Regions from separate parts of the Geobacillus sp. 47C-IIb genome, predicted to be linked through region 3. Evidence: riboswitches for the same ligand, from Rfam matches in the RefSeq annotation. Region 3 holds a riboswitch; each other region holds the start of a gene.
The links. Region 3 has a riboswitch for S-adenosylmethionine ahead of IC804_RS14210 (methionine biosynthesis PLP-dependent protein). Riboswitches for the same ligand answer to the same signal wherever they lie in the genome.

Region 1 (10,543 bases), 640 kb from region 3:
CGGTGAGCTCAAACAGCTTTTCTCCCACCGCTTCTGGTAGCGCCGCCCCGCCGCCGGAAATGCTCGCAAGCGATGAGATATCGTAACGGCCGAGCGCTGGGTTGGCTAAAAAGTCGATGAGCATCGTACTAATATTCACCCAATGAGTGCATCGGTACCGCTCGATGAGCTGCGCAGCCGCCTCCCGATCCCAACGCGTCATGAGCACGATCGACGAGCCAGCAAAAATCGGCACATGCATGCTATGCACCATCCCGGTGACGTGGAAAAACGGCAATGTGGCTAATGCGACGGAATCGCTCGTCACATTGCTCCAATAATAGGCGCCAACTGTGTTAGCGTTCACCGTTCGATGCGGATGGATGCAGCCTTTTGGCACCCCAGTTGTTCCGGATGTGTACGGCAAGACTGCGATATCATCGACATGACCGTGATATGGAAGTGGCGGCAAGCCAGCATCAAGACAATCAGTCCATAACAAAAGGCGCTCATCCCTAATCATCTGCCGCGGCGCTGCCACTTCAACGGGCAAGGCAACCGGCGACTCATCGGACGCATAATCGGCGTACGCAGCCACAATGACGTGCTCAAGCGGCGTCCGGCCGAAAAGAGGAACGACTTTGTCAAGCAGTTCCTGTCCAACAATCCCCACTTTCGTTTCACAATCGTTGATGTAAAAGGAAAGTTCTTCTGAGGTGTTCATCGGATTGATCGGTACGACAATCGCTTCGGCGCGCAAAATGGCATAGTAGGAGATGATAAACTGCGGAGAATTTTGCATATACAACAAAACGCGGTCGCCCGGTTCGACGGACAACTTTTGCTGCAAGCAGCCGGCAAGTGCATTCACATCATCGAGCAGCCGTTTGTACGAATACGCGGCTCCATAGTAATAAATCGCCGTTTTGTTTGGGTAGCGCTTCGCCGTTGTTGCCAAATGATCGACCAACGTCGTTTCCGGAACGGTTAACGTTTTCGACAGACGCTTCGGCCAGTATGGGTAGTGACGTGTATTCATGAAACCCCTCCCCCTTTTCAAACGACGGCCCCACGAGGGCAACCGCCGTTTTCAGAAATCGATGAACAAAACTACCGATACACCTAGACCTTAACTACACCGCTTACTAACCGGTTAGTATGTAAACTGTTACTTTTTATTGTAATCAGTCATAGAGATAATTTCAATAACATTCAGACAAATCCAAATAAAAAGTACGCCAACTACAATAGTTGGCGCAGCACCGGCACACACGCTGATGTCGAAGCAACAATGACATCGGCATCATCTGGCTTCGCCAAACCATGCGCGTCGATCAACATTGTCCGGCAGCCGAGCTCGCGGGCTGGAGCAATATCATTGCCGATATTGTCGCCGACGCAAAGCATTTGCCTATAATCAACATCAAAGCGCATGTGGATGGCTTCCAAATGAACAGCCGTTTTAAGCGGCTTAGCCGCTTGGAAAATTTTATAATCGAATACATCCGCCAACCCAAGCTTCCGCAAAATCGCTTCACTATCCGGTTCTGGACTGTTCGTCATCAAGATGAGTGTCATTTTCTCGCGCAGCTTGGCTAGCGTCTCAACAAGCTCCGGCGTCCTGTTCATTTCAAACTCCGGGCTCATCATCCATTCGCGCGTCTCTAAAAACGCGGCATATGTGTCCTCGTTCGTTAGTCCGTAATGGCGGCCGATGGAACTTGGCACCCACCAAAGGTCACCGATGCTGAAAAATCGGTCCAAATCAATCGTTACCGCCCCCTGATAGAGCGCTTCGGCATCACGGGTTTCCAGCCGTTCGCCGCTCCAGCTGCACACCTCTTGAATAGTTCCTCTCTCCATCCATAAAATCAAATCTTCTTTTGTATCATACACACTGCCGATGCGAAGCGGATGACGCCCGGCAAGCACTGCCCGGTAATCATTCCAAAAGTGCGCCCGATCCGTTTCACCAAGCCGTTTCGCCACTTGTTCGGCGTAATAATCAAAATGCCCTGTTTCCTCGTATAACGTTCCATCTAGATCAAACACGACCGCTTTAATATTTGCCCCGTTCATCGTTCTGTTTGTCTCCTTTCCCCGCTCCTGTGGCCTTGATGCATTGAGCCATAAAGACTGCAATGCGGTTGCCGCAGGCCCGTTTCTATATTACAAAAGGGCGGCGAGGAAATGCAAATGTTGGAAATGAACGACAGACATCACGTTTTCCATTTCACTGAAACAGCTGCGGCAGTTGCTGCACGGCTGTATATATTCCCATATAAGCCATCAAGGCGACCACAATGGCTCCAAATACGGTAAGCCAAAGCGGATGGCGATAGTCGCCGACGATGTTTCGCTTATAGGCAGCGACAAGCATAACCCCAAGTGACAACGGGAGAATCAGTCCGTTTAGTGTTCCGGCTAAAATCAATGTTTTCACTGGACGGCCGATCAAGACAAATACGACTGTCGAAATCAGAATAAATAGCATAATGATCCAGCGGTGAAACCGATCCAAAACATGATGGAACGTGCGGATGAACGATACCGATGTGTAGGCCGATCCGACAACCGACGTAATGGCGGCAGCCCACATAACGACACCGAACAGCCGGTAACCGATTTCCCCAGCGGCCAGTCGGAACACCGAAGCTGGCGGATTGGTTTGATCAAGCGTCAATCCTTTGGCAACAACGCCTAACGCGGCCAAAAACAGCAACATGCGCATAAGCGAGGCAACACCGATCGCTGAGACTGCACTTTTTGTCACTTCCGCCAAACTTCCCTTCCCCTTGATGCCGGCATCGAGCAACCGATGCCCTCCAGCGAACGTAATATATCCGCCAACCGTACCGCCGACAAGCGTCACAATGGCTAAAAAGTCGATTTTTTCGGGAACGACCGCCCGAACGGCCGCCTCGCCAAGTGGCGGCTTAGCTGTGAACACAACATACAGCGTCAGCGCAATCATGACAAATCCGAGTAATTGAGTAAAACGGTCCATTGCCTTGCCAGCTTCGCGGACGAGAAAAATGGCGATGGCGATGATGGCACTCACGATTGCCCCAGTCTTTGGAGACATGCCAAACAACACGTTGAATCCGAGCCCAGCTCCGCCGATGTTGCCGATGTTAAAGGCGAGTCCGCCAAGGAGCACAAACGCCGCCAACACATACCCGAGGCCGGGCAGCACTGCGTTGGCAATATCTTGCGCCCGTCGCTCGGAGACAGCAATAATGCGCCAAATGTTCGCTTGGACGCCGATATCAAGCAAAATGGAAAGCAAAATGACAAACCCGAAACTGGCCGCCAGCTCGACGGTAAATACGGTCGTTTGCGTCAAAAATCCCGGGCCGATGGCCGATGTCGCCATGAGAAAGACCGCTCCGATCAGCACGCTGAGCCTGCTTTCTTTTTTGTTCATCGTCTCGTCTCCTTCCGCATCGCCTGAATAGCGATGCCTTCATTTTGTAACGCTTCATGCAGCCGCTTAGCAAACCGCACCGCCTGTTCATTGTCGCCGTGAAGACAAACCGTATCGGCTTCAATCGCCACCGCCGTCCCTTGCACTGAGCGGACATGCCGGTCACAAACCATCATGAGCACTTGCTTGACCGCTTCATCTTCATCGGCGATGATGGCCTGCGGGTCGCTTCGTGGTGTGAGCGAACCGTCAGCTTGATATGTGCGGTCGGCGAACACTTCACTCGCCGTCTGCAAGCCTTGCGCCTGTCCAGCGCGGATGAGCTCGCTACCCGCCAGGCCGTACAAGATGAGCGTCGGATCGACATCATATACCGCTTTGGCGATCGCTTCTGAAATCCTCGCATCTTTCGCCGCCATATTGTACAAGGCGCCGTGCGGCTTGACGTGCGTCATCACTCCCCCTTCCGCCTTGACGAACGCGGCCAACGCGCCGATTTGGTACACGACGTACGCATACACCTCCTCCGGTGACACAGCCATCATCCGACGTCCAAAGCCGAGCAAATCGGGAAACCCCGGGTGGGCACCGATGGCGACTCCATGACGGATGGCAAGCTGTACCGTTTGCCGCATGACAAGCGGATCGCCAGCATGAAATCCACAGGCAATATTGACAGAAGTGATATACGGCAAAATCTCTTCCTTTCCAAGCCGATACACACCAAAACTTTCACCAAAATCACAGTTCAAATCAATCGTTTTCATCTTTCTCCCCCCATTGGCGGCGAATGGCCGCAATCCAGCGGCCCAGCCGCCGCTGTTGTTCGATATAAAGCTGCACCGCTTCCTCCGGCGCAACCGGCTGAAATTGAATGCGGTCGCCTGGGCGCGCCTGTGCCAACACTGGCAAATCAGCTGCCGCCACTTGGGCGATGCGCGGATAGCCCCCTGTTGTCTGACTGTCAGCCATCAACACGATCGGCTGGCCGGATGTCGGCACTTGCACCGTGCCGAACACAACCGCTTCCGACACCATCTCCCGCTCGCGCCCAAGCACCAACGCCGGTCCAGAAAGCCTGTAACCAATCCGGTCGGACTGCGGCGTCACATGATAGCGGGCGGCAAAAAACTGCCTGCGGCTTTCTGGCGTAAACTCGCTATATTCCGGTCCTGGGACAGCACGCACCGTTTTCGTTTTTCCGTCGATATATCGACCGGCATCTGAAGAAAGTCCCCAACGAAATGGCTTACGAATGTTATGCTCACGTGCAGTGCCAATTGGAAGCACATCTCCAGGCTGGAGCGGGCGGCCCGACAAACCACCTAGCTGCGCTGGAACGTATGTGGAGCGACTACCCATAACAGACGGAACACCGATGCCTCCTGACACTGCGATATAGGCGCGCCACCCTGCCTGGCACACCCCAACCTTTAGGACATCTCCCGGCCGAATAATCACCGGTTTCCACATGGCCATCGGTTCTCCATTGAGCGTGCATGGGAAATCGCCGCCGCATACGGCGATGACCGTCTCGACGTGAAAACGAAGGGTCGGACCGGACATCGTTGCTTCGAGCACCGCCTCATCTCCCTCATTGCCAACAAGCGCATTGGCAAGGCGATACGCCCAAGCGTCCATCACCCCACCAACCGGCACACCGGCATTTCGATAGCCGATGCGCCCGCCATCTTGGACAGTTGTAAAAAATCCACCATCAATGACGTCCATCATCATGTTCCTCTCTCCAACGTGCAAATTCCTCAGCGGTAATCCGGCGAAACTCAACGATGTCACCCGCTGAAAGCAAGCTTGGTTTCTCCCGATGCGGATCAAACAGCCGAAGCGGTGTCCGGCCAATCAATTGCCAACCACCTGGCGTCGCGAGCGGATAAACACCCGTCTGTCCGCCGGCGATGCCGACCGAACCGGCAGGCACCGTTGTGCGCGGCACCGGCCTCCTCGGCGTCGCCAAACGCGGTGATAAGCCCCCTAAATAGGCAAACCCGGGTGAAAAACCGATCATATAGACGCGGTAACGGCCCGAGGAATGAAGCGCCACCACTTCATCTTCCGTCATCCCATGAAAGCGGGCGACATCCGCTAAATCCGGCCCGAACTCGCCGCCGTAACAAACGGGAATGACGATGGTTCGCGTCGAATGGCGGGTGGCCTGTCCGGTCGATCCGATATTCTCGCGCAGCCAGGCACATACGTCAGCATAATTTCCGGCCACCACCGGATCATAATAGACGGTCAGTGAGGAAAACGCCGGCACGATTTCCTTGATGCCTTCTTTTCTCTCTCCCTGAAGCCGGGCTGCTGTTTCGTGAACGATATCGTTTACGGCTTCGTCAATGTAACTGGCAAATCGAACGGTCACCGCGTATTCGCATAACGGAAACAACGTGTATTCCATCGTTACCCCTTCCCTTGAAAACCAAGTTCACGTGAGATATCCATCGCCGCCTGCTTTAATAGCGGAACGATGCGCACCACATCATCGGGCGAAAAACGTGGTTCCGGACCGGCGACGCTCAACCCAGCAACCGCTGCCCCTTCATGGTTGAAAATCGGCACAGCAACAGCAGCAGAGTAGTTTTCCAGCTCAGAACAACTAACCGTATAGCCTTGATTTCGGCCTTCTTCTACCAATCGGCGCAACACTTGTTTGTCTGTCACCGTACATTTAGCGATTTTCACTAGTTCCACTTGTTCTAAATACCGTTCCCGGTCAACTTCATCCATAAACGCAAGCAAGACGCGCGGGCACGCCCCAGCATACAGCGGTGCACGCCGCCCAACTTTCGTATAGACGCGCACCGGTTCGGACGTCTCCACTTTTTCGATATACAGCGCTTCATCGCCGTCGCGGATGACTAAATTCACTGCTTCCTTCGTCTCCTCTTTCAGCCGCTCCATGACCGGCAGCGCCACTCGACGAATATCGAGCCGCTCGGCGACAAGCGCTCCGAACGTCAATAGCGACAAGCCGAGTTCATACTGGTCGCCTTGTTTTTGCAAAAAGCCTAGCGCCACAAGCGACTGCGCCATCCGGTACACCGACGTTTTCGGCATCCGAAGCCGCGCAACCATCTCCGGCAGCGTTAACCGCTCGCAATCAAGAAACAAATCTAGCAGCTCTTTTGTTTTCAAAACCGTTTTATTCATGGCCTCTCCTTGTTCCGAATATCGGAATGATAATTCCGAAATATGAATTTTATTTCAATTATAACGAAAAGTCTAATTATTTTCTACAAAAAACCAACAGCGTCCGATAGATGGACGCTGTTGGTTTCAAGATAAACGTTTCAAAAACACATAACTCACTTTTTGATATTCCATCTTTTGCTCGTAAAAACGATGGGCATCGGTTCGCTGCAAACCGGACGATAACGAAACGATCCTGTAGCCATGCGCTTTCGCCCAATCGTGTACATACGACAACAACGCTTTCCCGTACCCTTTCGACCGCTCGCTCGAAGCGGTGACCAAATCACACACCCAAATAAAACGACCATTATAGAGTGTGATCATCGGCATGAATCCGATGACAGCAACCATTTTATCTTGATCATATAAGGCCACTAGCTTGTACCCTTCTTTTTCTTTCGCTTCACGCACAAGCGCGACATACGTTTCCTCATCTAAGTGAGTGCGCAGCTCACGCATGACTGGAAAAGCGCTTCTCACTTCCTCTTCAGTTTCAAGCCAAACGAATTGTGGCACGGTTTCCATCCCCCTTCTCTATTTATGCAATTAATTATATCTATGTTTTCCAAAAATGGAAGAACAAGACCGCTTCCCCGGAAAGCGGATCGTCCTTCTCGTACGTAAAAAGCATAACGAACCGCGGGACGGGTTGGGCACATTGAATCGCTTGTTGCCAAAAGCAAACAAGGAAGCGCGCTTTGAAGACGCTTCCTTTCTTTTCTTTATCCGTAAACGTTGAGCAGCCAAGACCTTCTTCCTAGTAAAACGGCCGGCCACTCCCATCACGTTCACACTTGCGCACCATCGCCCAGCCTAGCCAACACAGCCGGCAATGCGTCAATGACGTCAGAAGCCAAGACGTCCCACAGTGAATGACCGTTTTGCACAAGCCAATCAGCTGCTTGGCCGTGGACGAACACAGCATTATTCACCGCCGGCTGCACCGCCTCATGCTGCAACAAAAACGCCGCCACGATGCCAGTCAACACATCGCCGCTTCCCCCCTTAGCCAACGCCGGGTTGCCGGTCGCGTTCACATATTGCGCCCCGTCTGGCGTGGTGACAATCGTATACGGCCCTTTTAAGACGACATACACACCATATTCCATAGCCAGCCGCTTCGATACGCCAAAGCGGTCATGCTCCACCTCGCGAATGGAACGATGGACAATGCGCGCCATCTCTCCCGGGTGCGGGGTAATCACCGTCGGGGCGCTCCGTTCGCGCACTCGTTCGGCGTAGTCATCCCAAAAAAACAAAGCGTCTGCATCAATGACAAGCGGCACTGGCTGGCGCACAAGTTCGCTCACTAAGCGGCGCACTCCTTCCGTTCGCCCCATTCCCGGGCCGATGGCCATCGCGTCAATATCAAGCCCGGCCCAATCAGCCACGCCAGCAAATGCGCCTCCCTCTGCCGGCCATAACCGGTACATCGCCTCCGGCACACAGCTGGCAACTGCCTCGTACACCGTTTCCGGAACGGCCATCGTCACAAGCCCGGCCCCGCTGCGAAGTGCCGCTTTCGCTGTCATCGTTACCGCCCCGCTCATCTCCTTAGATCCGCCGACAATGAGCAGCTTACCGTGCGTTCCTTTATGCGATGACCGTTTTCGCTTCGGCATTGTCTGCACCACATCGCTATGTTCCCACAAAAACCGGACATCTGTCTTCACCTGCACCGCTAGCGGCGGGATGCCGATATCGACCACAGCGATCTCTCCGTAATAATCCGCCGCAGGAAACGTATACGCCCCAAGCTTCGGACATTGGACGGTAAGCGTCACATCAGCACGAATGGCGGTGCTGACATCGCCTCCATCAGCCGGCACCCCGCTTGGCACATCGATCGCGTATACCGTTGCGGACGTGCGGTTCACTTGCTCAATGATTTCTTTATACGGCGGGCGCACGTCTCCTTTGATGCCAATGCCAAGGAGCGAGTCAATGATGACGTCGTAATGTGGCACGCGTGCCGCAAACGCTCGTTCATTCCCCTCATAAGCTATCCAAGAATACCCCGACCGCTCGTACACCTCAAGCGCCGTGCGCGCCGCGCCTTTCACCTTCTCTTGCGGCGGCACGAGCCATACATCGGCGTCATAACCATAACTTTTCAACATGCGTGCAATGACCAATCCGTCGCCGCCGTTATTGCCCGTCCCGACGAGCACCGCCACCCTAGCCGTGTGTGGAATTCGCTCTTTCAACACCCGAAACAGCGCCTGCCCAGCGTTTTCCATCAACGAGTCATCACGAATGCCGATCCGCTCGGTCACTTCTCGGTCAATAGCGTACATTTCATCAGCCGTTACGATCGGAATCATTGCCCATTCCCCTTTCCATTTCCATCCCTATTGTTTAGTGTACAATTTTTCCAAGCGAAAGACGAGCACAAATATTTTCTCTAGAAGCGCAACGATGTAAACGTTTCCTGAAGAATCCGAATGGAAAATACATATTGACAACAAATAGCTGTCGCATTATCATGAATTTCATAAAAATTACATACAGCAAACCGCTTATCAAGAGTGACTGAGGGAACAGGCCCAATGACGTCCGGCAACCTCCCCTTGAGGGAACGGTGCTAATTCCTGCAGAATGGCTTTCATTCTGAAAGATAAGTCGGGAGTTTACATACCACCGATGCCTCTTTCCGAATGAAAGAGGCATTTTTGTTTACCAAATTCTACCTATCAACACAAGGAGGATGGACATGATCGATATTCAAAACGTTACAAAGGTGTATACAACGAAAAAGAAACAAACCGTTGCGGTAGACAACGTATCACTTACGATTCGCGATGGTGAAATTTTTGGCATCATCGGCTACAGCGGCGCTGGAAAAAGCACGCTGCTGCGCTGCTTAAACGCCCTAGAACGTCCCACATCCGGCCGCATTCTCATCGATGGGATCGATGTAACAGCATTAGATGCCAAAGAACTGCGGCAAGTGCGCCAAAAAATCGGAATGATTTTCCAACACTTTTCTTTAGTTAGCTCGAAAACAGTATTTGAAAATATCGCCTTCGCCTTAAAAGCAGCTAAAAAACCGAAACCGGACATCGAAAAACGGGTCAATGAGCTGCTCGACATGGTCGGTCTATCCGACAAGCGGGACGCCTATCCGGCGCAGCTGAGTGGCGGGCAAAAACAGCGCGTCGGCATCGCCCGGGCACTCGCTAACAATCCGACCGTCCTGTTATGCGATGAAGCCACATCGGCGCTCGATCCGAGCACGACCAAATCGATTTTAGAACTGCTGAAAAAAATTAACCGTGAGCTCGGTATTACGATCGTCTTCATTACTCACGAAATGGAAGTGGTCAAACATATATGTGACCGCGTTGCCGTCATGCAAAACGGCAAAGTGATTGAACTCGGCACCGTTTATGAGCTGTTTACCCATCCGAAAGAAGAATTAACGAGATCGTTCGTCCATAGCGTCATGCATGTTGACTTGCCTGCACATTTACGGGAAACGCATACGGGGACGATCGTGAAAATTCAGTTTGAAGGCAAAAGCGCGACGGAAACAATCGTTTCCGATATGTTGCAACAATTTGAAGTAAAAGGAAATATTTTGCATGCCAAAATCGAGTATATCCAAGACAAACCGCTCGGTATTTTTGTGATGGAGCTGATCGGGAAAGAGGATGAAATTCAACGGGCGATGGATTATATCGCTAAACGGACGAACAGATTGGAGGTTGTTTCGCATGCTGCTTGATACATTACTAGGCCTGCTTCCGGAGTTGAATAAGGCGTTTTTCGAAACGATTTATATGGTGGCTATTTCCTTGTTTGTCGCGATCATTGTTGGATTGCCGCTTGGCGTTTTGCTGTTCGTCACCGACCGCGGCTTGTTTTTGGAACATGCCATTTTAAAATCCGTTCTCGGCTTTCTCGTTAACATGGTTCGATCGA
Region 2 (10,543 bases), 400 kb from region 3:
CTTCATGTGGCGGTTCGCCGACATGCCAACTGCCCGTCCCCGCCGAATCAACGGCAATAACCCTATCGAGCCCCCGCTCTTTCACTAAATGGCGGAATATCGCTTCGGCCATCGGTGAACGGCAAATGTTTCCAAGGCAAACAAACAACACTTTGACCATCCGAACAACAACCCCTTTCGCTATTTCTACGGCACGTCTCCGATCATTAGTTTTTCTTCTTTTCCTTTCGTCTAGACTTTTTATGCTGCTTTCCGGCATATGGTGCACATTCATCTATATTTTACTACATTGTCCGTTTTTCAGCAGGTAAACCAGCCATATAACCCCTCCCTATTTCCCCCGCCTGTATGGTACAATACATGATATCTTGCCATGAAAGGGGCCAAACAATGGATTTATCGAAACGGTCGGCGGAAAACGTCGAATATATGATCGAGCAGCTGAAGCAAAAATTGAAAGTGATGAACTTTGACGCCCTTAAACCGTCCCATTTTTCCGAAGAATGGTATGATGAATTGAAAGACATTTATGAGATGGTCATGAAGCGCGAGACGTTTAGTCCAAGCGAAATGCAGGCGATTGTTGAAGAGCTTGGGAACTTACGTAAAAAATAGTTTCGCGCCTTTCTCTAAAATGATATGCTTAGACCACCATCCATATTTGAACGTTCTCCCACCTACATTCAACTGGGGTTTCTCGCTTTAGAATGATAAAAAAATAATTCCCATCGAAAAACTGAGATTGACACCAGCGAGAATTGTGCTAAAATTTTAATCAATTACATCCATTACAAACGCTTATCAAGAGCGAGGGAGGGACTGGCCCGATGAACTCCGGCAACCTGCTTCATTTAGCAAGGTGCCAATTCCAGCAAAATGGATTCCATTTTGGAAGATAAGACGTCACTCGTTCTTCTTGCCCTTTCCAAAATGGAAAGGGCATTTTTGTCACCGGGCTGCCGTTTACTAAGTAAATATCCGACTAATTGCGTGGATTTTCTTTGATTTATAAGGAGGGGAAACGATGCTCACGTATGATCGGTGGGAAACGGTAGAAAAACCGTCTTTTCCGTCTGACAATGAAACAAAAGGGGCGCTTGACGTCCTCGCTTGGGCGTACCGCGAATATGGTGACGAAATCGTGTACGCATGCAGCTTTGGCATCGAAGGGATTGTGCTGATCGATTTGATCTCCCAAGTAAAGCCGGATGCGGAAATCGTCTTTTTAGATACCGGGCTGCACTTTCAAGAGACGTACGATACAATCGCGAAGGTGAAAGAAACATATCCTTCCCTCCGCATCATCATGAAACAGCCGCACCTGACGCTGGAAGAACAAGCCGCGCAGTTTGGCGACGAGTTATGGAAACGTGATCCAAACAAATGTTGCGAGCTGCGCAAAGTCATTCCACTGCGCGAAGTGTTGACTGGAGTAACCGCTTGGATTTCCGGCTTGCGCCGCGAACAATCGCCGACACGGCGCCATGTCGAATATGTCAATAAAGATGATAAGTTCCGCTCCATTAAAGTCTGTCCGCTCATCCATTGGACATGGAAAGACGTATGGAACTATGTGTATAAACATAGTCTTCCGTACAATGTACTCCATGACCGCGGCTACCCGAGCATTGGCTGTGCCCCGTGTACAGCGCCGGCATTAGATCCGAACGATTTGCGTTCCGGACGCTGGGCCGGCCAAGGGAAGACAGAGTGCGGGCTCCATCTCACATAGGGGGAACACATATGCTCCTTGCGATTGCCTTTATTGTCTCCTTTTTCTTCGCCATGAACATTGGGGCGAGCGGTGCGGCCGCCTCGATGGGCGTCGCTTACGGATCGGGTGCCATTCCCCGAAAATCGGTCGCCCTCCTTCTTTGTGGCATCAGCGTTTTTCTTGGCAGCCTTGGTGGCGGAGAAGTGGTGAAAACGATCGGCTCGGGAATTATTCCTTCTTCGATCCTTACCGTCAAAATCGTTGTCATTATTTTAACAGCGGCAACCATTTCGCTGTTTGCTGCCAACATCATGGGCATCCCGTTATCGACGAGCGAGATCACCGTGGGAGCGGTCGTCGGTGTCGGTATTGCCTACCAAGCGGTATACTTCAATAAATTGCTATTCATTGTCTCGGTGTGGATCGTCATTCCGATCATTGCCTTTGCGTTTACACTCGCCGTCGGCAAGTGGTTTTTAGCGCTCAAGCGGAAATATCCACAGCTTGAGCAAGGCCGTTGGCAAAAAACGTTTATGACCTTGCTGATTGTCACTGGCTGCTTCGAGGCGTTCTCCGCCGGCATGAACAATGTCGCCAATGCCGTCGGGCCGCTTGTCGGTGCCGGATTGATCTCGGTTGGGCCAGCAACGATTCTCGGCGGTTTGTCCGTCGCTGCTGGAGCGCTCCTGCTTGGACGCCGTGTGTTGGAAACGAACGGAAAGAAAATTACAAATTTTTCTCCATTTGAAGGGAGCGCCATATCGGGTACTGGGGCGTTGCTTGTCATCATCTCATCACTGTTTGGCTTGCCCGTACCGCTCACCCAAATTACGACATCGGCCATTATCGGCATTGGCACGGCAAAGAGCGGTTTATCCATCTGGCAGAAGCGAATTGTTGTGCAGCTCTTAAAAGTATGGCTTGTTTCGCCGATTTTTTCTCTTGTCATTTCATACAGCCTTATTAAACTATTGCTCGACAGCGATGTTTATACTGTCATCGCCATTTTCAGCGTTTGTTTAGCGACGCTCGGCGTTATCAGCTTGAAAAAAACGGCTGTCGAAGAAGAACGCTCGCTTCATGAACATGGCGGTGGCATTTAATCTTAAATATTAAATCTTAAAATCTATCATCCTAGGAGGTTACAAACATGAGTTTAAGCATCCCGCATGGCGGTACATTAATTAACCGTTGGAATCCGGACTATCCGCTCAATGAAGTAACTAAAACGATCGAACTGTCGAATGCAGAATTAAGCGATTTGGAGTTGATCGGCACGGGAGCGTACAGCCCTCTTACTGGCTTTTTAACGAAAGCAGACTACGATGCGGTCGTGGAAACGATGCGCCTCGCTGACGGCACCGTCTGGAGCATTCCGATCACACTCGCAGTGACGGAAGAAAAGGCAAAAGAGCTCGCCATCGGCGATAAAGCCAAACTCGTTTATGGCGGCGACGTCTACGGTGTCATCGAAATTGCCGATATTTACCGTCCGGACAAAACGAAGGAAGCAACGCTCGTTTACAAAACAGACGAACTCGCCCACCCTGGCGTGCGCAAACTGTTTGAAAAACCGGATGTGTACGTCGGTGGAGAGATCACGCTTGTCAAACGAACTGATAAAGGACAGTTCGCCGCGTTTTATTTCGATCCGACAGAAACGCGGAAACGGTTTGCCGAACTTGGATGGAACACCGTTGTCGGCTTCCAAACACGTAATCCGGTTCATCGCGCCCATGAATACATTCAAAAATGTGCGCTTGAGATTGTCGATGGTTTGTTTTTAAATCCGCTCGTTGGCGAAACGAAAGCAGATGACATTCCGGCTGACATCCGGATGGAAAGCTACCAAGTACTGCTTGAAAACTATTACCCGAAAGATCGTGTCTTCTTGGGTGTCTTCCAAGCGGCTATGCGCTATGCCGGACCGCGTGAGGCCATTTTCCATGCCATGGTGCGCAAAAACTTCGGCTGTACACACTTCATTGTCGGCCGTGACCATGCCGGTGTCGGCAATTATTATGGCACCTATGACGCACAAAAAATCTTCTCGAACTTTACGGCTGAAGAACTCGGGATTACGCCGCTCTTTTTCGAACATAGCTTTTATTGCACCAAATGCGAAGGCATGGCGTCGACGAAAACGTGCCCGCATGACGCTGAACATCACGTCGTCCTTTCTGGCACGAAAGTCCGTGAAATGCTGCGCAACGGGCAAGTACCGCCAAGCACGTTCAGCCGTCCGGAAGTGGCTGCCGTCTTGATCAAAGGACTACAAAAACGTGAAGCGGTCACTCCATCAGCTCGCTAAAGGGGGAGCATCATGAGCACGAACATTGTTTGGCATCATACATCGGTCACAAAAACAGATCGGCGCGAGCGTAACGGTCATCATAGCGCCATCCTTTGGTTCACCGGGTTGTCCGGCTCCGGCAAATCAACCGTAGCAAATGCCGTCTCAAGACGGCTGTTTGAGCTCGGCATTCAAAACTACGTATTAGACGGGGACAACATCCGCCATGGGCTCAATAAAGACCTCGGCTTCTCTGCGGCCGACCGGACGGAAAACATTCGCCGCATTGGCGAAGTGGCAAAGCTGTTTGTCGACAGCGGACAGTTTGTTCTCACCGCATTTATCTCTCCGTTTGCCGAAGACCGGGCACTTGTCCGCCGTCTCGTCGAAGAAGACGAGTTTATCGAAATTTATGTTAATTGCCCGCTTGAAGAATGTGAAAAACGCGATCCAAAAGGACTGTACAAAAAAGCGCGCCGCGGCGAAATCCGCGAATTTACTGGCATTGATTCACCGTATGAAGCGCCGGAAGCGCCTGAGTTGACGGTTGAAACACACCGCTACTCTGTCGACGAGTGCGTCGAGCAAGTGCTCGCCTATCTGCGCGAGCGCGGGTTCATTCCGGCCGCCGAAACAAACTGACCGCCATTTCTTGTCTCCCACTAAAAAAGAGTGGGAGACCATTGAACAAAGTCGTTTTCATGCCAAATTAAGCCGTTCACAATAAAAGCACCGCCTTTAGATGGCCAGCTGGGATCATACAAGAAAGGGCTGAAACAACGATGGGCAAAGTGTATCTTGTCGGCGCCGGTCCCGGCGATCCGGAACTCATCACTGTCAAAGGATTAAAATGCATTCAGCAGGCGGATGTCATTTTATATGACCGCCTCATTAACGAAGAGCTGTTGTCGTATGCCAAACCGGGCGCTGAGCTCATCTTTTGCGGCAAGCTGCCCGGCTACCACGTCATGCAACAAGAAACGATCAACCATTCGCTCGTCCTGCACGCCAAAAAAGGAAAAAACGTCGTCCGTCTAAAAGGCGGCGACCCGTTCGTATTCGGGCGCGGCGGCGAAGAGGCTGAGGCGCTCGTCAAACATGGGATTGAGTTTGAGATCGTTCCTGGTGTCACCGCTGCTATCGCTGCGACGGCTTATGCCGGCATCCCCGTCACCCATCGCGAGTTCAGCTCAAGCGTTGCCTTTGTCACCGGACATCGGCGCGACGGAATCCGTGAAGATATCAAATGGGAGAGCCTTGCCAAGGGCATTGATACGATCGCCATTTACATGGGTGTCCACAATTTGCCATATATTTGCGAACAGCTAATCAAATATGGCAAAATGCCAGAGACGCCGGTAGCGGTTATCCAATGGGGAACAACAGCGGCTCAACGAACAGTCACCGGCACGCTGACGACGATCGCCGGGATCGTTGCTAAAGAAAACATTGAAAATCCAAGCATGATCATCATCGGGGATGTCGTCCGGCTACGCGCCAACATTCAATGGTTCGAACGGCTGTTGGCGTCATCTGCAGCTGCTGGTGCAACATCGTGAGGCGGTCGTGATGGAAGCCATTCTATATGTCAGTCACGGCAGCCGCTTCGCTGCAGCCTGCTATGAGGCGGCTCGTTTCGTCGAACAATGCAAAGCAGCCATCGACATCCCGATTCAGGAACTTTGCTTCGTTGAACTGGCAGAACCGGACATTGTGACTGGCGTTGACCGTTGCGTCGCCCAAGGAGCAACGCGCATCATCGTCGTTCCACTGCTGCTTCTATCCGCGGGACACGCGAAGCACGACATTCCAGCGGCGCTCGAGCTCGCGAAACAGCGTCATCCATCTCTTGAAATCGTCTGCGGCACCCCGTTTGGCGTCCATGAATCGATGATCGATATCATCATCGACCGCATCGGTGAACATCCGACGCCACTTGATAACGAATCGATGATTCTTCTCATCGGCCGCGGCAGCAGCGACCCGGATACAAAGCGCGACATCACCGCTATCGCTCGGCTCCTGAAAGAAAAAACGAACGTGCCGCACGTTGACATTTGCTTTCTCGCTGCTATCCATCCGACGCTTGACGAAGGGCTTGAGCAGGCGAACGCATCCATATATCGGCATGTGTTTGTCGTTCCGTATTTATTATTTACCGGCGTCTTAATGAAAACGATCGAACGGAAACTAGAGGCGCTGCCTGTTTCACACCAACAGTGGCATTTATGCTCTTACTTAGGCTATCATCCGCGTCTCGTAACACTTATTCAAGAGCAAGTATTGTCGCTATCGTTGGCGAAAAAAGGAGCTTGAAAAGACAAGCTCCTTTTTTCATGTACATTAGGCCGTATCTATTATATGATGGAAGCAGAACGGTCCCAATGAAGGAGGCTTTACCATATGAAACGGGTTCATGTCATTGTCGAAGGACGTGTACAAGGTGTTGGCTTTCGCTATTTCGTCCAGCACGAGGCACTGAAGCGACAGCTGACCGGCTGGGTAAAAAACAATGACGATGGGACGGTGGAAATGGAAGCCCAAGGCCATGAAAGTGCCGTCCAGCTCTTTTTGGATACGATTGAAGCCGGAACGATGTTTGCTAAAGTCTCTCGTATGCACATTGAGCAGCGCGACGTCCGACCGGATGAAAAACAATTTCGCATTATGTACGGCGGCGGGCTTTAACACCAGCGCCATGTTCAGTACAGTTTGTACGATTGGTCACTGACCGCCCAAAGAAGCCACCTTTCCCTGCAGACAAAAGGCAGCCCTGATGGCTGCATGTCCACTTGCTCCCTTTAACTTAAGATGAAAGCAACTTTAGAAGATGGATGATGTTATCAAAAGCTTACTATAGCGGTTTTGATTTTTGGAACACTTAACCATCATCGATGATTGGAACCCGCGATTTTCATCGGCCTTTTAGGCATTCCCCTGTTAAGCCGGACGCAAATGGGAAGTAGCGTAACGAAAACACGTCTCTAAAATGGCACTATTCGCCTGTTCATTTTTCCACTGTGCCTCAAGGCAAAGCGGATGAAACACATCGATGACGGCTTTCGGGTATTCACCGCATATGTCTACACCCAACACTTTTTTATAGAATAGTAGCAGACGCAAGCAAGCGAGCAATCGAGAAAGCGTCATCATTCCTTGATCCCAGTTCGTAACTGCGTCTTCGCGACGAAGCACGTCTTTATCGATGCTTATATACACGCTTCCGGTCGGGATGGCCTTCAGAAGCTCATTCGGCCATTCATCATGATCAGCAAATGGAAAAACAGTGATGTTTGGAGATAAACGGAGATTACGCGGAGAAAATGATGGGCCAACAATCACAACTTTTCGCAGCTGCGCGTACTGAAGCGCATGAGCCACCCACGATCCGCATGAAATGAGGCTGCTTTCGTCCTGTTCAGCGTCCGTATGGTGGTCAAACAGCACAAGCGTAAACGGTTCGCTTATTTCCCTTAACAACAAATACGTGACATAATGGTAGTTGCCGCTCCCGATCAGCACCGCCCCACGGGTTCGCCGCCGGCGTAACCGTCTTTCAATCTCGGCAAGCGCCGCTTCGCTGCAATACAAATTTGTCTCCGGTACGTCAGCGAGATCAATCCACTCGTGTGGAAAACAAAACAGCCGCTTTTGTGGCCGGTACGTACCGTCAAAATTGAGCACAGTGACACCGTTACCTTGAAACCCCATTTCTCCTCACCCTTTCCTTCCGCTGAATCATTATTCAACGCCTCTAAGGTGTGGATGAGTCCAAGATGTAGCCTTTTCTATTATACAATGAGAGACGAAATATTTCCGTTCTTATGCTCTCGTCATGTACAATATATAGAAAGCAACTAAAGGAGGGACCTGCATGCAGCCGATCGACACCACCGCTGTACAAGAGGCACTGAACCGCTTGGCTAACCGCGACATATATATTCATTTAGAAACAACGAACGGAGCATACGCTTCTCATCATAACGAAGGTTTTTTTTCCGCTGGCGCTTACATCCGCAACGCCCTCATCCGCTTCACCCGCGGCAAAATCACCGGTCCAGGTCCATATCGCGTCGGGCTGAAGCTGGACATCGGCTGGGTGTATGCTGAAGGGTTAACCCATTGGGAATGGACGAAAGAAGGACAATTGCTGTTAGCAGGACATGATTATGAAGGGAAACTGGCGGTCGCTCTTGAGCTGAGTGACAAGCCATTTGCCTAAGGAGGGGAGTCCGATGAACGAACAACATGTACTCGTTGTCTTTCCCCACCCGGACGATGAAGCGTTCGGCGTCTCGGGAACAATCGCCCAGTATGTGCAAAGCGGCACACCGGTGACATACGCTTGCTTGACGCTTGGCGAAATGGGAAGAAATATGGGCGTGCCCCCGTTCGCCAATCGTGAAACATTGCCATTGATTCGCAGACAAGAATTAGAGGAAGCATGCCGCGTTCTCGGTATTCACGATTTGCGCTTGCTCGGCTATCGCGACAAAACCGTCGAATTCGAAGATGAAGAAGAACTTGCCGACCGGATTGCAGCCATCGTCGCAGAAACAAACCCGTCGCTTGTCATTACATTTTATCCTGGCTACAGTGTCCACCCCGATCATGATGCATGCGGGGCTGCTGTCATCCGCGCTTTGAAGCGGTGGCCAAAAGAGCAACGGCCGACCGTTTATTGTGTCGCCTTTTCCAAAAACTGCGAACAAGACCTCGGTCAGCCGGATATTGTCCGCGATGTTAGCTCAGTGATTGATACGAAACTCGCCGCCATTCGCGCTCACCGCTCCCAAACGGAAGGGCTGATGCAGGCAGCCTCTAAGCGCGGCGACGCGCTCGCCTGGCTGAAAACAGAGCGGTTTTGGACGTACCGGTGGGACGATTAACAGAAAGGAGCCGTTGAAAAGGTCGCCTTTTTTCAAGAGAGATAGACATTCTCTTACGGAGATGTTCAACGCTTTATACAGTGCTGAAAAGGGTGCTCCGCTGCTTTTAGGACACCCTCTTCTCGTTTGTTTCACGACTGCTAGGAAGCAAGCAAACCGAAGCCATCCACAATGTGTATATCGAGAGGTTCAGCGTTCTCTCCCCTTCTTGCTGCTTCGTTCTTTTTCCTTTGCCAATAAGTGAGAAAATTCCTCGCCCCAACGACCGCTTTGCCGGAACGAATCAGCAGCGAGCGCCTGAAACAGCCGCTTTCGTCCCTCGGGGTCCGCGACTTCGCGCAACACGATATCGCGGGCTTGCTGCAAAAACTCGAGATACGGCCCGTACTCTTCTCCGTATTGATCTTCAAGTTCGCGGCGGATGCGGCGGGCGACCGCTGGGCTTGCTCCTTCGGTCGAAACCGCGATCGTTAATGGGCCGCGGCGGATGACCGCCGGAACATGAAAATCACACCGTTGTGGGGCATCAACGACATTGAGCAGTTGCCCCGGCGCTGCCGCCTGTGCCACTGCCTCGTTCACCTTGTCATCGTTCGTCGCAGCGATGACGAGAAACGCCCCTTCCAAATCACTAGGGGCAAATGTCTTGATACGCCAGACAATCGTTCCCGCTGCTGCTAACGCTTGAAGCTCCGGTTCCGCTTCAGGGGCGACCATCACAACATCTGCTCCTGCCTCTAGCAGTCCTCGGATTTTCCGCGCCGCCACCTTCCCCCCGCCGACAACGACCGCCCGTCGGCCGCGTAAATGGAGAATGACCGGGTATCCCATGACATACCCCTCCCCTCGCGATGAGCCTCGTTCCCTTCCATCAGCCAATTCAATGATAAAAAAAGAAGCCGTGCATGGAACACGGCTTTTCTTTCATTATATCACCCTTCTTTGACTTCTTGAAGACATTTCGCCAACCGCTCGTTTTCCTTTTTCATATGCTCGAGCCATTGTGGAAGCAGTTTTTTCATTGCCTCTTGGTCATTGTTCTCCATGGCCTGTCTTGTTTGCTCGTGAAGCATATGGAGTCGCTGTTTCTCTTCTTTTGTCATCCAATGTTTCTTTTTATGTAACTGTTTCAGTTCTTGCTTAAACTGTTCTTTCGTTATTTTTTTGTTCGCGAGCTGATCGATGAGCCGATCAAGCGCCGCTTCACGCTCTTTTTTCATTTGCTTGTACTTTTCTTTCATTGCCTTCTTTACTTTTTCATCCTCGAACTGTTGGCGCAGCGCTTTCCGTTCGTCGAGTACTTTTTTCCACTCGCCAGCTTGCTCCGGCGTATATGTTTGAACCATTTCCATCCACTTTTGTTCATCAAGCGCTCCGTGCTTCCACATATGCCCGACCGGCAAATGAACGTTGACGGCTTCATGATGACCGGCAGTTACCCATGACGGCATCGCCAGCACAAGAGAAGCAAAAAATGCCATCCATACGCTTTTCACGTTTTTTCACTCCTTTTCTTTTTCGTTTTTTCTTCACGGCAACTTAGACTCGCTTAGTTAACAGTTTCCTCGCGTATGCTGCTACCTCTCCTTTCCCACGATCGTTCCTTCCTATTTTTCCCCGTTTTTTGGTCATCATTGCATAAAAAAT
Region 3 (10,543 bases):
TTCCTCGGCAACCCAGCCTGTGCGTCGTCCACGGGGCTGCGGCTGCGGCCGGCCGATCGCAAAGAAATAGCAAACGGCCGTGAGAGACGCCTATACCCTGCTTCCCTTCATTGCATAGTCTAACAGTGCAACTAGGCGAAAGGAAGGGGGGATGGGCATGTCGGATCGAAAAAAAGCAAAAGTCATCCAGGTTGATAAGTTGATCATTCACGCCGATGATGTGGTGATTGTGCCACGTCGACGCATTCGTGATCCATGGTTGTTCCCGCATCGTGTTGATGATGAAATCGAAGCCATCGAAGATGTGCGGGATGAAAAAGGGCGCGATGAAGAGAAACATGGTCGGGACGAAGGGGAACGGAGACCGTTCTCATGGATTTAGTGATGAGATAAATGGGGGATATGAACGGTGGAGCGTTTTAAAAATTACGGTCTTTGGATTGCGATCGGGTCGTTTGCTGTGCTGATGCTTGAGACGTTTGGCATTGATATCGACCTTGGTAAATATGAGCAGCTGTATCAAGCACTGTTAAGCATTTTAGTGATGGCCGGCATTTTAAACAATCCATCGCTCGGCCGCGGCTATTCTGACAAAATCGACAAAAAGTCATAAACGGTAGGGGGCGCCTGCAGTCAACGGCGCCCTTTTTGTGTCCGAAAAGGTGGAACGTGAGGCGGAATGTTTTACAGCAAATTACAATTATAATTTGACACCGAAAAGCCACTATAAACATTGTCAACCCCAACTTCTATACATGGTGAGGAGGACATAAATCATGACGGTTGCTACACAAGTAAAACAAACATTAGCTGGATTAAAAGCCGCCCAAGCGAGCTTCGAGACGTTCGCGTTGCAAACGGAAAACCAAAATGCAAAACAGCTTTACCAGCAAGCTGCTCAGCAAACGCAAGCGGTCATCGATTTAGTTAACACGCGCGTGCAAGAAATTCAAAACGAAGAGCCACAATATAAACAGCAGTAACTTTTTGTCGGGGCAGATGTTGTGGTTCGGGCGGAAAGGTTGGCAGTACGCCAACCTTTCCCCAAATTGACGGAAATACATAAAAAGAATGGATTGATGGCGATGAAACAATGGTGGTTGGTCGTGATGGCCGCTCTCATGGTAGCCAGCGGCTGTGCGAAAGAGGAAACAGAACAAAAACAATCGTTGCAAGGGACGAATTTGATGCGGGCTCAAACATCCGGGACAGCAAAAGGAACTAAGCTTGACCAAGGGCCGGCCGAGCGGGCCGCCGACTATTTACGTAGACGTGAGGATATCCGGGATGTCGTGGTGGTCAACAGCGGAGACCGGCTGCTTGTCGCATACCAAATTCCCCATATGCAGCGATGGAACCGAAAGAAGATTGAAAAAGACGTTGAAGGTCGATTGCGCGATATGTTTCCTGGTTACAAGGTGATTTCCTCGAGTGATTTGAAAATCTTTTGGAAAACGCAGCAATTAAAAACAAAGATGAGTAACAAGAGCTTGGATCATCGAGAGGTCAACCGGGAAATCGGACGCATTGAAAAGCTGAGCAAAGAGCAGACATAAGAGGTGTCATTATGGCGAATGAAAAGAGGAAAAACTTAACTCCAGTTCAACAAGAGTATCACTTATTTGAAAAGGAACGGGAAACAAAGCGCCCGATCGTCCGCAACTGTGCCCGTGCTTTTCTCGTTGGCGGGATTATTTGTACGATCGGACAGGCGATCTCTTATTTTTATATGTATTTCTTTGACTTCACTGAGCAGACGGCAGGGAACCCGACCGTAGCGACAATGGTTTTTTTGTCAATGATTTTAACCGGGCTTGGCGTTTATGACCGGATCGCTCAATTCGCGGGAGCGGGGAGTGCTGTGCCCGTAACGGGGTTTGGCAACGCCGTTATTTCCGCGGCGATTGAACATCGAACAGAAGGATTTGTGCTCGGCGTCGGTTCTAACATGTTCAAACTCGCCGGTTCGGTCATTTTGTTCGGCACGTTTGCCGCGTTTGTCATCGCCCTCATCAAAACGATTGCCATACAATGGGGGGGATTGTAATGCTGAAAGGGCATCGCACATGGGTATTTGCGAACAAGCCAGTCATTGTTGCGACTGCTGCAGTTGGTGGACCGTTTGAAGCAAACGGCCGTCTCGCTGACGATTTCGACTTTCTTCATGAAGATTTATGGCTTGGCGAGGACTCGTATGAAAAAGCGCACCGCGTCTTGTTCGAGGAAGCGGCATTTCAAGCGATGGAAAAAGCCGGTTTGGAGAAGGAAAAGGTGCAATTTCTCATCGCTGGCGACTTAATTAACCAAATGACGCCGACAAGTTTTGCCGCTCGGACGCTCGGTGCACCATATCTCGGCGTTTTCGGCGCTTGTTCCACGTCAATGGAAGGGCTGGCGCTCAGCGCTTTTATTACAAATTATGGTGGGGCAGATTATATATTGACCGGGGCATCAAGCCACAACACCGCCGTCGAAAAACAGTTCCGCTATCCGACGGAATACGGCGGACAAAAACCACCGACGGCGCAGTGGACTGTCACTGGCGCGGGGGTGGCCATCGTCAGTCCAAAAGGGGATGGACCGCGTGTAACGGCGGCGACGATCGGCCGTGTCGTCGATATGGGAATGACGGATCCGTTTAATATGGGCGGTGCGATGGCACCAGCAGCGGTCGATACGATTGAGGCACATTTGCGCGATATGCAAATTGACGCATCCCACTATGACTTGATTGTCACTGGCGACTTAGGGAGAATTGGGCGTCAAGTTTCCCTTGATTTGCTGCGTCAGCACGGCATCGATATCGATGAGGAACGCTATCAAGATTGTGGGCTGCTCATTTACCGCGACGGGCAGCCGGTGCTGTCCGGGGCAAGTGGGGCAGCTTGTTCCGCTGTCGTCATTTACGGCCACTTGCTCAAGCGGATGCGACGCGGCGAGCTGAAGCGCATTTTAGCTGTAGCGACAGGGGCATTATTGTCGCCATTGTCGTTCCAACAAAATGAAACGATTCCTTGCATCGCCCATGCGGTAGCAATTGAGTATAGAGGTGAGGCGTAGCGTGTTGACCATGTTTTTTTGGGCGTTTGTCGTCGGTGGGTTGATTTGCGTTATTGGCCAAATTTTGATGGATGTTTTTAAATTAACCCCCGCCCATACATTAACAATTCTTGTTGTCACCGGGGCGATTTTAGACGGACTTGGTTTGTACGAACCGCTTATCGATTTCGCCGGTGCCGGGGCAACGATTCCGATCACGAGCTTTGGAAACTCGCTCGTCCACGGGGCGATGCAAGAAGCAGAAAAGCATGGAATTGTTGGCGTGTTGACTGGCATGTTTGAAGTGACAAGTGCCGGCATCTCTGCCGCCATCGTCTTCGGATTTATCGGGGCGCTTTTGTTCCGCCCGAAAGGATAGGAGGAGCGTTCATGACGGTTGCTTCGCAAGTGAAACAAACGTTAGCGAGCTTAAAAGGCATTCATGCCGGACTGCAGCAATTGGCGCTCACATCGCAGGATGAAACAGCGCAACGGACGTTTCATGAGGCGATGCTCACCACCGAGGAGATCATCGCCAAGCTGAAAAAACGGATCAGCCGACTTGAGTTCGAGGAGCCGCAATATCATGGAAAGTAAGGAGCATGATCCATGCCTGTATGGTTAGAAGTCGCCATTCGTTCCTTTTGTATTTTGATCGGACTGTTTATCATTACTCGCATTCTTGGCAAAAAGCCGTTGGCAAAGCTGTCATTTTTCGAATATATTGTCGGCATTACCGTGGGGGATATTGCCGGAACAATGTCTGTCGATTTGGAAATTTCTCTTCAGGAAGGAATTACAAGTATTTTAATTTGGTCGCTCATTCCGGTGTTGGCCGCCCGCATTTCGTTGCGCAACAAAAAGTTCCGCGATTTTGTCGAGGGCAACTCGACGGTTTTGATCAAAAACGGCAAAATTTTAGAGGAAAACTTAAAGCGGGAGAAATACACAGCTGACGAGTTGCTTGAGCAGTTGCGTAAAAAAGATGTGTTCCGTGTCGCCGATGTCGAGTTTGCAATACTGGAGCCGAACGGTGATTTGAACATCTTGTTGAAGCGGGAAAAGCAGCCGCTTACGGTTGGTGATGTATTTCCGAACCCGCCGCAGGAAAAAGAGCCACAAACCGTCATTATGGATGGAGTGATTTTGGACGAGCCACTCTCTACGTTGGGACTTGGCCGCGGTTGGCTGAAGGAGCAACTTGATAAGCAAGGAGTAGCAGTCGAAAATGTCTTCCTCGCCCAAGTCGATTCATATGGACAGTTAACGATTGATTTGTACGATGACAAAATCCAAGTGGCCGAACCGCAGGAGAAAAAGTTGTTGTTGGCTGCAATGAAAAAAGTACAAGCTGATTTCGAGTTATATGCGTTGCAAACCGATTCGAAAGAGGCAAAAGCGCTGTACGAAACAAATGCGGTGAAAATGACGGAGCTCATCCAAAAAGTCGAGCCACTGTTGCGAAATTAATATTGAGGAGGATCAGATCATGGAGAATAAACGGACAAAAACAACGGATGAGGAAATTCAAATTCAGCTTAAAGCAGATGGCCGCCCTGAACGAGCGCGAACGACCGACGAAGAAATTTCGATTCAATTTATGTTCGATGGTGGCAGGCTGACCCACCAACCGAAAGATTACGAAGAGATCGAATATTAAGTGTTGTGTGATCGAGAAAGGTGTCCCAAATGTACGGGACACCTTTCTCATTGCTGCGTATACGCCAAAACAATGGCCCGAAAATGGTTGCAGCGCCTTGTTTTTCATGATGCAGGAAAGGGCGATCAAGCGGGCAATGATTGCAAAAAGGCGCGCACCTCTTCGGGGGTTTTCGCGTTGGCGCTATGCAGATGGGCGATTTTTTCCCCGTTTTGGAACACAAGCAAGCTCGGGATGCCGAGCACTTGATATTTCTCGCCAAGCTCCGGGAATTGGTCGCGGTTAATCTCAAACCAATCATATTGATCGTAATCACGAATGATGTCATCGATGAACATGTTCAAGCGTACACAATCAGGGCACCAAGTGGTGTAAAATTTGATGACAGCTGGTTTGCTGCCAGAAATAGCCGCTGTGAACTGATCGTTCGTTTCAATGGCTTTCATGCGTGTTCCCTCCATTTCATGTTGTCATCCTTTACTTTACCATATGGTGCGGTAAAAAAGAACAGGAACGCCTTCACATTCGGCCCCCCGTCTTGCATACAACAGAAAGAAAGGGGGGAAAGGTGTGAGCAAAGAGCTGGAAAAGGCGCTGGAAGCATGGGTGGCATCAAGGAAAGAAGGACACGAACAATTCATCCGTCTGTTTGAACAGTGGGGGAACGATTTCAATAAACAGCTGCAAGAAATCGAAAAACTAAACAATGGGTTTTTACAAAGCGTACAAGGCAACCTAAATTACATTGAACAATGGTTTGCGAAAAAGGAAAAGGAGTTTGCTATGCTGTTCCGCTTATTTGGATGACAAAATGGCGCGTGCGCCCATACGCTACCTCGAGCCGATGAATACAATACAGTAAACGAAGAAGGAGGTGCACGAGGATGGGCTTCTGCGGCTATGGAGGCTACGGTTATGGTGGCTACGGCTATGGCGGCTATGGCTATGGCGGTGGCTTTGTGTTGATTGTCGTCTTGTTCATCTTGTTGATCATTGTCGGCGCTGCATTTGTCGGCTAATGGAAAAAACGAATCCGATACGGGTCGTTTCGGTGCTGCGGAGCGGCTCGTATTTTTCTTTCCTCATTTGATGCACCTTCTTGTAGAGGCATCATACGATATACAGGGAGAAGGAGGCGGGAAGATGGATCAGCAATTTTTTAAAAACATTGAAAAGAAAACAGGCGTCAATATGAAAGATATTTTTGAGCTTGCCAACTCGCTGCAAAACGCCAATTTCAGCGATGAAAAAACAGTGCGCCAAGTAGTGAAGCGGGTTGCTCAAATCGCTAATCGGAGAGTGCCGAAAGAACTTGAAGACCAAATCGTCAAAACGATCGTCCATAGCGGCAAACAAATTGACTTTAATACGATCGCCAATATGCTGAACAATAAAAAATAAGCAAAAGGGAGCTGTGCAGATGCAAGCTCCCTTATTATTCAAGCGATTTCACCATTGTGACGTGCGGAATGCCGGCGTCCATAAACACGTCGGATATCACCTCATAGCCGAGTTTTTTGTAAAACGGTTCGGCGTGAGTTTGGGCGTTCAGCTTCACTTTTTTCGCCCCTTTTGTTTTCGCGAGCTGTTCAATGGCCGCCATCACCATTTGTCCAACGCCGCGGCCGCGGTAGGACGGCAAAACGCAAATGCGCTCAATTTTGCCAACCCCTTCGTCGATGAAGCGCAGTCGGCCGGCCGCGACCGGTTTTTCGCCATCATATAAAACAAGATGGGACGATTCTTGCTCGAACGCATCGATTTCGTCCTCTTCCGGCACGTTTTGTTCCTCGATAAATACGAGCCGGCGGACGTGCAAAGCGTCCTCGTACAAGGAGCGATCTTTTGTTGTTCCAATGGCGATGTTCATTATACCGTTTCCTTTCCTCCAACGACAAATGTGTCATACACGGTCCATGATCCGTTTTCGAGCTGGTAAAGGAGATGGAAGCGGTCGATCGTCTCTTCAAAATGTACGTGTTGCAGCTTCACTTGGCTGTAGACATCGGCGTATTCCGCCCCCGGTAAATCACGGCCGATCGTAATGTGCGGCACGAATGCAAATTCTGGCTTGCCGGCGAACAGGCCACTGTGCAGCTGTTCATGGAGGTGCTTAAGCACGTCGTTTGGCTCCACTTTCAAATAAATGATGTTGCTCGTCGGGTAAAACGAGCTGAATTTTGTCACTTTGATGGGGATTGGAGGAGTTTCCGCTGCGATACGGTGCAATTCTTTCGTCATCTCTTTCAATTGCCCCTCATTCGCTTCAAACGGATATTTTAACGTGATGTGCGGCGGAATAAGAGCGTAATGGCTGTCATACCGTTTTCGGTAAGAGTTGGCAAAATCTTGAATGCATTTTGATGGAAATAATACAATGCCGTACTTCATCCCGATTTCCCTCCTTAGATGGTTGTTTTTCTATGTGTTTACAGCGACAAAATAGCGGATACAGCTCTCGGTAAGTCAGGCTGCCAATACGTCCACGCATGACCGCCGGCAAACTCATGGTACGTATAGGCGAATTGTTTTTCCATAAACAAGTCTCGCGCCACCCGATTTGGTGTAATAAAGTCGCGCACATGGCCGTCCGTTGTTTTCACGGCTGTTTCTTCCGTGCCGACGGAATGGTAAATCGAAAGAAGTGACGGATCACGGAACGCGCGGATACGCGCCAGCACTGAGTCATCGATATAAGGGGACTGCATGGCGATGTTTCCAAATGTATGCGGATACAACAATCCAGCTAGCAACGAGATCGTTCCACCGAGCGAATCGCCGATCAGCGCCCGGCCTTTGCCCATTTGATAGGTCGGTAGCTCATGGTCCAAAAACGGAACGAGTTCATGAGCTAAAAAACGAATGTACGCTTCGTGTTTTTGCCCCGCTGGGTGATATTTCTCGTAGCGGTCGTTCACATTCCGATATGGGATGCCGACGACGATCGTCCGGTCGATCGTTCCTTCCTCCATGAGCGTTTCGATGACGCGTTTCACTTTTCCATACATAAAATAATCTTTGCCGTCTTGAGCGATTAGTAAAGAATATTTGTGAAGCGGAGAAAAATTGCTTGGCAAATAAACAAGTAGTTCGATTTTCTCTTGAAGTTCTCCGCTGTAAAGCGCATAATCACGCATTATTCCTGCTGCGATTGCCATGACCATCCTCCATGAAAACGGTAAGTTCACCTGTTATTGTAACATATTTGGGCGAAAAGATGTTAATGAAGGGCTCGAATTTTTCATCAATTTGCCGAACATTGCCAATGTCAAAAAAATGACTTGCAAAAACGGCCGGAATGCGTTACATTTTTTTATAAATTAACAAAATTGAATATACGTCCTATTCTTATCAAGAGAAGCGGAGGGAACTGGCCCTGTGAAGCTTCAGCAACCAGCCGGAAATCGGCCAGGTGCTAAATCCAGCGAATTGAGTATTCAATTCGGCAGATAAGAAGAAGCGTGACCATGGATATGGAAAAGTCTTCTTCTTAGAAGACTTTTTTATTTTCCTTTTTTTGGGTGATTGATCCGCTGACTTGTGAGTCGATCCGAAAACGAGGTGCTTGGCTGCCGAGACAAGCAGCGGTACGCTTCAGACACCCTATCCGTCGGAAGGGAATTTTTCGGCAGAAGGAGAGAGATGAGATGAAGAAACTGGAGACATTGTTGGCGCAAATTGGCAATCGGAGCGAAACGGTGACGGGGACGGTCAACCCGCCGGTTTATTTTTCCACCGCCTACCGCCATGCCGGCATTGGAGAGTCCACCGGGTTTGACTACATCCGCACCGGCAATCCGACGCGCAAAATCGTCGAAGAGGCGATCGCGAGGCTTGAAGGTGGTGACCAAGGCTATGCGTTCAGTTCCGGCATGGCCGCCATTCAGACAGTGCTCGCCTTGTTTGAGAGCGGAGACGAGTTTCTCGTATCGGCCGACCTTTACGGCGGCACGTACCGACTGTTTGAGCGCGGCTGGCGTAAATACGGCCTCGGATTTCATTACGTTGATTTTGCTGATTTGGATGCCGTGGAAGAAAAAATCACGGAACGGACGAAAGCAATCTTTTTGGAAACTCCAACAAACCCGCTTATGCATGAGACCGATATCCGCGCCGTCTCAGAGCTCGCTAGGCGGTATGGGCTTTTACTGATCGTTGACAACACGTTTTATACGCCAGTGCTTCAACGCCCGATCGAACAAGGGGCTGATATTGTCATCCATAGCGCCACGAAATATTTAGGCGGCCATAACGACGTCTTAGCTGGTCTAGTTGTTGCTAAGGGCGAAGAGCTCTGTCAGCGCTTGGCGGAGTACCATAACGCCATCGGCGCCGTTTTGTCGCCGTTTGATTCATGGCTGTTGATTCGCGGGATGAAAACGTTGGCGCTGCGGATGCGCCAGCATGAAGAAAACGCCAAGCGCATCTGCTCCTTTTTGCGTGAACACGAAGAGGTCACTGATGTGCTATACCCGGGAAGAGGGGGAATGTTGTCGTTCCGGATTGCCGATGAAAAATGGGTGAACGGTTTTTTGCGATGTTTGCGTCTCATTACGTTCGCGGAAAGCCTAGGCGGGGTCGAAAGCTTTATCACGTATCCGGCGACGCAGACGCACGCTGATATTCCGGAAGAAATCCGCATCCAAAACGGTGTTTGCAACCGTCTGCTCCGTTTCTCGGTCGGTATCGAGCATGCCGACGATTTGATCGCTGATTTAGCGCAGGCATTGAAAAACATGAAAGAGGTGTGAGCGATGGAACGGGAATGGTCGTTTTCGACGAAATTGCTCCATAACAAATGGAAAGTCGATCGACATACAGGGGCGGTGAGCGTGCCGATCCAGCATGCATCCACGTTCCATCAGTTCGATTTCGACTCATTCGGCAAATACGACTACAGCCGCTCCGGCAATCCGACGCGCGAGGCGCTTGAAGAAACGATTGCCGCATTGGAAGGCGGTGTGCGCGGGTTTGCATTTGCTTCTGGCATGGCTGCCATTTCCACAGCATTTTTGCTCCTGTCAAAGGGCGACCATGTGCTCGTGACGGAAGATGTCTACGGCGGCACATACCGGATGATTACCGAGGTGCTTAATCGCTTTGGTATCGAATATACGTTCGTTGACATGACGGACCTTGAAGCAGTGGCGGAAAACATCCGGCCGAACACAAAGGTCATTTATATGGAAACGCCGTCCAATCCGCTCTTAAAAGTGACCGACATTCGCGGTGTCGTCAAGTTGGCGAAAGCGCATGGCTGTTTAACTTTTCTGGACAATACGTTCATGACCCCAGCGTTGCAGCGGCCGTTGGATCTCGGCGTCGATGTTGTGCTTCATAGTGCGACGAAGTTTTTAGCCGGCCATAGCGACGTCGTTGCCGGGTTGGCGGTCGTAAAAGACGAGGAGCTCGGCAAACAGCTATACAAATTGCAAAACGCCTTTGGCGCTGTCCTTGGCGTCCAAGATGCTTGGCTTGTGCTGCGCGGTGTAAAAACACTCCATGTCCGGCTGAAACAGTCGTCTGAATCAGCGGCCGCCCTTGCTGCCTATTTGACGCGCCATCCCAAAGTAGAGGAAGTGTACTATCCAGGATTGTCCCACCACCCGGGCCATGCGATCCAGCGCAATCAAGCGGCTGGGTTCGGCGCTGTGCTGTCGTTCCGCCTGGCGGATGAAGAAGCGGCCCGGACGTTCGTCCGAAACGTTCGCTTACCGGTGTTCGCCGTCAGTCTTGGCGCTGTTGAATCGATTTTATCGTATCCAGCGAAAATGTCACATGCCGCCATGCCGAAAGACGAGCGGCTGCGACGCGGCATTACCGACGGACTGTTGCGGTTGAGCG

Region 1: it holds a riboswitch for S-adenosylmethionine, as region 3 does, so the genes downstream of both, IC804_RS17270 (methionine ABC transporter ATP-binding protein) here and IC804_RS14210 (methionine biosynthesis PLP-dependent protein) in region 3, are expected to answer to the same signal.
Region 2: it holds a riboswitch for S-adenosylmethionine, as region 3 does, so the genes downstream of both, IC804_RS12105 (phosphoadenylyl-sulfate reductase) here and IC804_RS14210 (methionine biosynthesis PLP-dependent protein) in region 3, are expected to answer to the same signal.

The regions. Positions count from the first base shown of each region.
Region 1 is NZ_CP061473.1:3,441,046-3,451,588, reverse strand. Features, by position in the region: gene IC804_RS17320 (long-chain fatty acid--CoA ligase) at 1-1,018, opposite strand, end outside; gene IC804_RS17315 (HAD family hydrolase) at 1,222-2,058, opposite strand; gene IC804_RS17310 (NRAMP family divalent metal transporter) at 2,213-3,406, opposite strand; gene IC804_RS17305 (LamB/YcsF family protein) at 3,403-4,173, opposite strand; gene IC804_RS17300 (5-oxoprolinase subunit C family protein) at 4,160-5,140, opposite strand; gene pxpB (5-oxoprolinase subunit PxpB) at 5,124-5,825, opposite strand; gene IC804_RS17290 (IclR family transcriptional regulator) at 5,828-6,577, opposite strand; gene IC804_RS17285 (GNAT family N-acetyltransferase) at 6,704-7,144, opposite strand; gene IC804_RS17280 (hypothetical protein) at 7,191-7,358, shown strand; gene IC804_RS17275 (NAD(P)H-hydrate dehydratase) at 7,408-8,943, opposite strand; SAM riboswitch class I at 9,136-9,243, shown strand; gene IC804_RS17270 (methionine ABC transporter ATP-binding protein) at 9,333-10,346, shown strand; gene IC804_RS17265 (methionine ABC transporter permease) at 10,336-10,543, shown strand, end outside.
Region 2 is NZ_CP061473.1:2,395,077-2,405,619, reverse strand. Features, by position in the region: gene IC804_RS12115 (low molecular weight protein-tyrosine-phosphatase) at 1-160, opposite strand, end outside; gene IC804_RS12110 (DUF1128 domain-containing protein) at 391-615, shown strand; SAM riboswitch class I at 796-902, shown strand; gene IC804_RS12105 (phosphoadenylyl-sulfate reductase) at 1,025-1,732, shown strand; gene IC804_RS12100 (sulfate permease) at 1,744-2,817, shown strand; gene sat (sulfate adenylyltransferase) at 2,865-4,025, shown strand; gene cysC (adenylyl-sulfate kinase) at 4,038-4,649, shown strand; gene cobA (uroporphyrinogen-III C-methyltransferase) at 4,790-5,566, shown strand; gene IC804_RS12080 (sirohydrochlorin chelatase) at 5,577-6,323, shown strand; gene IC804_RS12075 (acylphosphatase) at 6,411-6,695, shown strand; gene IC804_RS12070 (arginase family protein) at 6,948-7,718, opposite strand; gene IC804_RS12065 (YojF family protein) at 7,882-8,229, shown strand; gene bshB2 (bacillithiol biosynthesis deacetylase BshB2) at 8,243-8,896, shown strand; gene IC804_RS12055 (precorrin-2 dehydrogenase/sirohydrochlorin ferrochelatase family protein) at 9,086-9,727, opposite strand; gene IC804_RS12050 (hypothetical protein) at 9,829-10,392, opposite strand.
Region 3 is NZ_CP061473.1:2,798,408-2,808,950, forward strand. Features, by position in the region: gene IC804_RS14125 (hypothetical protein) at 158-382, shown strand; gene IC804_RS14130 (hypothetical protein) at 410-613, shown strand; gene IC804_RS14135 (DUF1657 domain-containing protein) at 777-983, shown strand; gene IC804_RS14140 (YhcN/YlaJ family sporulation lipoprotein) at 1,080-1,556, shown strand; gene spoVAC (stage V sporulation protein AC) at 1,568-2,047, shown strand; gene spoVAD (stage V sporulation protein AD) at 2,047-3,060, shown strand; gene spoVAE (stage V sporulation protein AE) at 3,062-3,418, shown strand; gene IC804_RS14160 (DUF1657 domain-containing protein) at 3,430-3,636, shown strand; gene IC804_RS14165 (DUF421 domain-containing protein) at 3,649-4,509, shown strand; gene IC804_RS14170 (hypothetical protein) at 4,529-4,699, shown strand; gene IC804_RS14175 (thioredoxin family protein) at 4,825-5,145, opposite strand; gene IC804_RS14180 (hypothetical protein) at 5,270-5,506, shown strand; gene IC804_RS14185 (YjcZ family sporulation protein) at 5,584-5,718, shown strand; gene IC804_RS14190 (sporulation-specific transcription regulator SpoVIF) at 5,843-6,100, shown strand; gene IC804_RS14195 (GNAT family N-acetyltransferase) at 6,135-6,569, opposite strand; gene IC804_RS14200 (YjcG family protein) at 6,569-7,090, opposite strand; gene IC804_RS14205 (alpha/beta hydrolase) at 7,129-7,857, opposite strand; SAM riboswitch class I at 8,045-8,155, shown strand; gene IC804_RS14210 (methionine biosynthesis PLP-dependent protein) at 8,347-9,450, shown strand; gene metC (cystathionine beta-lyase) at 9,454-10,543, shown strand, end outside.